Regions from separate parts of the Streptacidiphilus sp. MAP12-20 genome, predicted to be linked through region 2. Evidence: riboswitches for the same ligand, from Rfam matches in the RefSeq annotation. Region 2 holds a riboswitch; the other holds the start of a gene.
The links. Region 2 has a riboswitch for cobalamin ahead of ABIA32_RS04075 (cobalamin biosynthesis protein). Riboswitches for the same ligand answer to the same signal wherever they lie in the genome.
Positions count from the first base shown of each region.

Region 1: linked by a shared signal. The riboswitch ahead of ABIA32_RS25530 (HoxN/HupN/NixA family nickel/cobalt transporter) and the one ahead of ABIA32_RS04075 (cobalamin biosynthesis protein) in region 2 are both predicted to bind cobalamin.

Region 1 covers NZ_JBGCCK010000021.1:28,986-32,382, forward strand. Annotated here, with positions in the region: gene ABIA32_RS25525 (alkaline phosphatase family protein) at 1-301, shown strand, start outside; gene ABIA32_RS25530 (HoxN/HupN/NixA family nickel/cobalt transporter) at 284-1,363, opposite strand; cobalamin riboswitch at 1,395-1,584, opposite strand; gene ABIA32_RS25535 (alpha-galactosidase) at 1,711-3,397, shown strand, end outside.
Region 2 covers NZ_JBGCCK010000002.1:404,498-407,894, forward strand. Annotated here, with positions in the region: gene ABIA32_RS04065 (NAD(P)/FAD-dependent oxidoreductase) at 1-1,097, shown strand, start outside; gene ABIA32_RS04070 (hypothetical protein) at 1,364-1,519, shown strand; cobalamin riboswitch at 1,558-1,751, shown strand; gene ABIA32_RS04075 (cobalamin biosynthesis protein) at 1,785-2,720, shown strand; gene ABIA32_RS04080 (cobyric acid synthase) at 2,717-3,397, shown strand, end outside.

The sequences.
Region 1 (3,397 bases), on a different contig from region 2:
CGCGGGCACGCCGACGCTCACCGGCAACCTGAACGCGGTCGCGAACGGCGGCAACGCCACCTTCCGCTACGCGGTGCCCTCGGCGGCCCAGGTGAGCGCGAAGAACTGGATCGGGATCTACCCGGCCGGTGTCCTTCCGGGCCAGAAGGGGTCGCTCGCCTGGTCCTACGCCCCGAACGCCGCCGGCGCGCTCACCTTCTCGACGAGCAAGCTCTCCGGCGCCGGCGCGTACGACGTCTACTACCTGGCCAACGACGGCTACTCGGTGCTGGCCGGGCCGTTCTCACTGACCGTCGGCTGACGCTCCGGTCGTGGTGAGGGGCCTGCTCGCCCAGCGGTGCTCGACCTTGGCAAGTCGCCAGTAGCCGAGCGCGCAGGCCCACACCAGCACGAAGAGCCCGACGATCAGGTAGCCGACGTTGCCGAGGTCGATCCCGGCGATCCAGTCCGTCACCGGATTGCTGAGCCCCACCGAGTCGTGCAGCACGCCGATCAGCTCGATCGTGCCGATGACGAACGCGACGGCGATGGAGAGCCCGGTGATGGTGAGGTTGTAGTAGACCTTGCGGACCGGGTTGGCGAAGGCCCACTGGTAGGCGAAGTTCATGAAGGTGCCGTCCAGCGTGTCGAACAGGCTCATGCCGCAGGCGAAGAGCAGCGGCAGGCAGAGCACCGCGTACCAGGGCAGCCCGGAGGCCGCGCCGGTGCCGGCCATCACCATCAACGCGACCTCGGTGGCGGTGTCGAAGCTCAGCCCGAAGAGCAGCCCGACCGGATACATCTGCCCCGGGCGGGTGATGGAGCGGGTCAGCCGACCCAGCAGCCGGTTCATGAAGCCGCGGCTGTCGAGGTGCTTCTCCAGCTCGTACTCGTCGAACTCGCCCTGCTTCATGGCCCGGAAGACCCGGTAGATCCCGGCCAGCGCGACCAGGTTGAGCGCGGCGATCAGGTAGAGGAAGACGCCGGATATCGAGGTGCCGACGACGCCGATGGCCACGTGGGCGCGGAGCAGCGTGCCGGCCAGCTTCGCGCCACCTGCGGTGAGCACGGCCATCGCGACGACCATGGTCGAGTGCCCGATGGCGAACCAGAATCCGACCGAAACCGGGCGCTTGCCGTCGGCCATCAGCTTGCGGGTGGTGTTGTCGATCGCCGCGATGTGGTCCGCGTCGAAGGCGTGGCGCATGCCCAGCGTGTAGACGGTGATCCCCAGGCCCAGGCCGTACACCTGGGTGCCGATCGTGTAGTGGCGCGGGGCGATCATGAGCAGCAGCAGGCCGAAGGCCACCACATGCATCGCCACGATTACCGCGAGCAGGCCGCCGGTTCGCAGCCAGAACTTCTCGTGCGCGGGCACGGTCATCTAGAGACAGCCTCTCCATCACCTCGTGGATATGACATAGCGCTGCCGTGGCCGGTCTCCTGGCTGTCAGGTCTGACATCCCCGCACCTGGCCTTCCCAGGTCCTTGCGGACCCAGTGACCTCAGTGCACGACTGCTGTACGAGGACTTCCTGATCACAGTGGCGAGGGCCGCGCCGGTCTTGAACCGGACTTCCCGAACACCACGGCCCGACCACCCTAACCGCCGAGCTCTCCTCCTCGCAGCTGTGCCTGCGCTATGTCTTGACGCTTCATCGGCCTACCGCTGAAATGCTCATGGCGTTGAACTTAGTTCGGTCATGTTGAGTTGTGTCACGAAAGGGATCCCATGCACCGAAGAGTCCGCACCCTCCTCGCGACCTGCGGTGCAGCCGCAACCGCACTGCTCGGCCTACTCCCCGCTGCCCCCACCGCCCATGCCCAGGCGAACGGCGTCGCACTCACGCCGCCGATGGGCTGGAGCAGCTGGAGCTTCATCCGGAAGAATCCCACCGAATCAAACATCGAGGCCCAGGCCCTGGCCATGAAGAGCAGCGGCCTCGTCGGCCACGGCTTCTCCTACGTCAACGTGGATGACTTCTGGTATCTCAACCCCGCCAACACCGTTGACAGCTACGGTCGCTGGGCCACCGACAGCAGTCGGTTCCCGAACGGCATGGGCGCCCTCGGCTCCTACATCCACAACCAGGGCGAGAAGTTCGGGATGTATCTCACACCCGGCATCCCAGTCGCCGCCTACAACCAGAACACGCCTATCCAGGGCACCGCCTTCCACGCCAGGGACATCGTCTCCAACACCAGCAGCTACGAGACGAACTACAACTTCGGCAACGGCTCGATGTACTACATCGACTACGCCAAGAACCCGGCCGCCGCCCAGGCCTACCTCAACTCCTGGGCCGACCAGCTCGCCTCCTACGGCGTGGACTACCTGAAGATCGACGGAGTCGGCGACTGGGACGTCGCCGACATCCAGCACTGGTCCCAGGCGCTGAACCAGTCCGGCCGCCCGATCCACCTGGAGCTCTCCAACAGCCTCGACGTCAACAACGGCGCGACCTGGCAGCAGTACGCGAACGGCTGGCGGATCGACGGCGACGTCGAGTGCTACTGCGGCTCCGGCTCCTACCCGCTCACCAGCTGGTCCTCCGTCGCCTCGCGCTTCACCGACGCCCCGAAGTGGACGAGGTTCGCCGGGCCCGGCGGCTGGAACGACCTGGACTCGCTGGAGGTCGGCAACGGCTCCAACGACGGCCTGACCCTGGACGAGCGCCGCACCCAGCTCACCCTCTGGGCGGTCGAGGGCGCGCCGCTGCTGCTCGGCACCGACCTCACCCACCTCGACCCGACCGACCTTTCGCTGCTGACGAACGACCAGGTCATCGCCGTCGACCAGGCGGGCATCCCGGCCCGCCCGGTCGACCAGGTCAGCCAGCAACAGGTCTGGACGGCCGCCAACCCCGACGGCAGCTACACCGTCGCCCTGTTCAACCTCGGCTCCGGCGCCGCCTCCGTCACCGCGCACTTCGCCGACCTCGGCTTCGGCGGCGCGGCGGACATCCACGACGTCTGGACGAACACGGACCTGGGCAGCTCCGCCAACTCCTTCAGCGCGACGCTGGCCGCCCACGCCTCCCGGCTGCTGCAGATCACCCCGGCCGCAGGGGCCACGTTCGCGACCATGCGCTACAACCTGGTCAACGCCGCCACCGGCCAGTACCTCGACGTCTCCGGAGCGAGCACCGGCAGCAGCGCTCCCCTGGTCACCGCTGCGGCGAACGGCGCGGCAGATCAACAGTGGCAGCTCGCGGCGGCGGGCAACGGCGTCTACCGGATCGCCGACGTCAACAGCGGGATGATCGCCAACGTACCCGGCGGCAGCTCGATCCAGGGCACGCAGCTGATCCAGTACCCGGACGACCACGCCGCCAACTCGCAGTGGACCTTCACCGCGAACGGCAGCGGCTCGTACTCCGTCACCTCGCGGCAGACCGGTCAGGTCCTCGACGTGAGCG
Region 2 (3,397 bases):
TGCAGCAGGCGATGAACGACTCGGTGGACGAGGTGCTGCGCGTCTGCGCCGCCGAGGACATCGAGGCCGACCAGGTCAAGGGCGGCGTGCTGGAGGTCGCCTACACCCCCGCGCAGGTCGAGCGGCTGGACGCCTTCGTCGCGGGCGAGCACGCCTACGGCGAGAAGGAGGTCCAGCGGCTGACCGCCGCCGAGGCGTCGGCGCGGATCGCCGTCTCCGGTGTGCTGGGCGGCAGTTGGACCCCGCACGGCGCGCGGATCCAGCCCGCGAAGCTGGTCCGCGGGCTCGCGGAGGCCGCAGAGCGGCTGGGCGTGGAGATCTACGAGCAGACGACGGTGACCGAGATCCTCCCGGCGACGGGCACCGCCCCGGCGCGCGCGGTCACCCCGCACGGGACCGTCTCGGCGCGGTACGTGCTGCGCTGCACGGAGGGCTTCACGGCGAACCTGCGCGGCGAGAAGCGCTCGTGGCTGCCGATGAACTCCTCGATGATCGTCACCGCACCGTTGCCGGCCTCGTTCTGGGACTCCGTCGGCTGGGAAGGCCGCGAAACGCTGGGCGACTTCGCGCACGCGTACATGTACGCGCAGCGGACGGCGGACGACCGGATCGCGCTGGGCGGGCGCGGCGTGCCGTACCGCTTCGGCTCACGGACGGACAACGACGGCTCGACGGCGGCGAAGACGATCGAGCAGCTGACGGAGATCCTGACCCGGTTCTTCCCGGCGGCGCGGGGCGTGACCGTGGACCACGCCTGGTCGGGTGTGCTGGGCGTGCCGCGCGACTGGTGCTCGACGGTGGCCCTGGACCGCGCGTCGGGCCTGGGCTGGGCCGGCGGCTACGTGGGCAGCGGCGTGACCACGACGAACCTGGCCGCGCGGACGCTGCGTGACCTGGTGCTGGGCGAGTCCTCGCAGCTGACGGACCTGCCGTGGGTCAACCACAGGGTGCGCCGCTGGGAGCCGGAACCCTTCCGCTGGATCGGCGTCCACGGGATGTACGCGGCGTACCACTTTGCCGATCGGCAGGAGCTTTCCGGCCGCGCGAGCACCTCACCCGTGGCACGCGTCGCCGACGTGATCTCCGGCCGTCACTGAAGGCACCACCCGAGGTTGCAGCACACTAGGGGCGCGAGGAACTGCGCGAACAACCACCCTGTGCGGATGGCCCTGCTCGCTCGGGGACTCACCACGCGGGGTGGCTTGTCGCGCAGTTCCTCGCGCCCCTGAGGCGTTGCCTGGCTGAGGCCCTGCCGAGAAGCTGAGCGCGGCTCGACGTGCGGAAGTGTCAGGTGTGTCGGACGCTTGTGGAAGGACGGATCGGGGTCCGTCCAGGCCGCAGCATTCGACACCTTGGGGTGCCCATGTCTGTCCTCCTGTGCCTGCTTGTCGCCCCGCTGGGACTGATCGTCATCCTTGGTCTCTCCTGGTTCGAGGACCACGTCCTCCGTCCTCCCGTCAGCCCCGCCGATCAGGTGGTGCAGAAGACCGTGGAGCTGCTGAAGCAGCAACGTCCGTGACCATCGCCACCCTCGCCGCCGGAGTCGCCGGTTGACGCTGCCTCCGGCGACATGGTGGGATCTTTACGCCAAACGGAGGCAAGCAGAGGAAGCCGGTGCGAATCCGGCGCGGTCCCGCCACTGTCACCGGGGAGCACCTGCGAACGACGGCCACGGCAGCGAAACGCCGCTGGAAGGCCCGCAGGTGTGTCGATCCGGAAGCCAGGAGACTCTCGCCTCCGGTTCGTCGATCCAGGGCGCGGACCCTGAGTGAGGACACGCACCGGTGTGCAGCAGCGCCTTCGCGTTCGGGGCCGCGGTGGGCTACGCCGCCGACGCCGTATTCGGCGATCCCCGACGTGGTCATCCCGTAGCGGGCTTCGGGCGCTTCGCCGCCGCGCTGGAGCGCCGGCTCTACCGGGACCACCGGGGCGCCGGGGCCGCGTACACGCTCGTCGCCGTCGGCACCGTCACCGCAGGGGCAGTTCTCGCGCAGCGCGCCGCACGCCGCTCCCCCGCCGGGCAGGCAGCCCTCGCCGCCGCGTCCGCGTGGGCCGTGCTCGGGGGCGCGTCGCTGGTGCGGGAGGCGCGCGTGATCGGGCGTGCGCTGGAGCGCGGCGACATCGACGCGGCGCGTGAGCGTTTGCCGCATCTGTGCGGTCGTGATCCGCGTTCGCTCAGTGAGAGCGAAATCGCTCGCGCTGTGGTCGAATCGGTCGGCGAGAACACCGCGGACGCCGTCGTCAACGCGCTCGTCTGGGGCGCGCTCGCGGGCGCGCCGGGGCTGCTCGCCTTTCGGGCCGTCAACACCCTGGACGCGATGGTCGGCCACCGCTCGCCGCGGCTGCTGCGCTTCGGCTGGGCCTCGGCGCGGCTGGACGACGTCGCCGGCTGGCCCGGCGCGCGGCTGACCGCGCTGCTCACCGTCGCTGCCAGCGAGGATCGGGGGCGCACCTGGCGCGTCTGGCGCCGGGACGCGGGCGCGCACCCGAGCCCGAACGCCGGGCACGCGGAGGCGGCGTTCGCAGGGGCGTTGGGCGTCCGGCTCGGGGGCACGCTCAGCTACGGGGACAGGGTGGAGCACCGTCCGGTGCTCGGTGCCGGACTGCGGCCGGTCGCGGTCGCGGACGTGGAGCGCGCGTGCCGGCTGTCGCGCCGGGTCGGCGCGCTCGCGCTGGTGGCGACGGTGACGGTGGCATGGATGAGGGGGACGCGCGGATGAACGCCGCAACAGGCGCACTGCTGGTCGCCGGGACGACCTCGGACGCGGGCAAGAGCGTGGTGACCGCAGGGATCTGCCGGTGGCTGGCCCGACAGGGCGTCAAGGTCGCGCCGTTCAAGGCGCAGAACATGTCGCTGAACTCCTTCGTGACCCTCGACGGCGCCGAGATCGGCCGCGCGCAGGCCATGCAGGCAGCAGCCGCGGGCGTCGAGCCCGCGGCGGCGATGAACCCGGTGCTGCTCAAGCCGGGCGCGGACGGCCGCAGCCAGGTCGTGGTGCTGGGCAAGCCGGTCGCCGAGGTCGGCGCGCTCGACTACCGCGAGCGCAAGCCCGCGCTGCTGCGGATCGCCCTCGACTGCCTGGCCGAGCTGCGCAGCAGCCACGACGTCGTGATCTGCGAGGGCGCCGGCTCCCCCGCGGAGATCAACCTGCGGGACCGGGACATCGCCAACATGGGCCTCGCCGTCGCCGCCGACCTGCCGGTCGTGGTGGTCGGCGACATCGACCGGGGCGGCGTCTTCGCCTCCATGTTCGGGACGCTGGCCCTGCTCTCCGCCGAGGACCAGGCGCACATCGGCGGGTGGATCGTCAACAAGTTCCGTGGCGACGTGCGGCTGCTCCAGCCTGGACTGGACATGCTGTACCGGCTGACACACCGTCCGTCGCTGGGCGTGCTG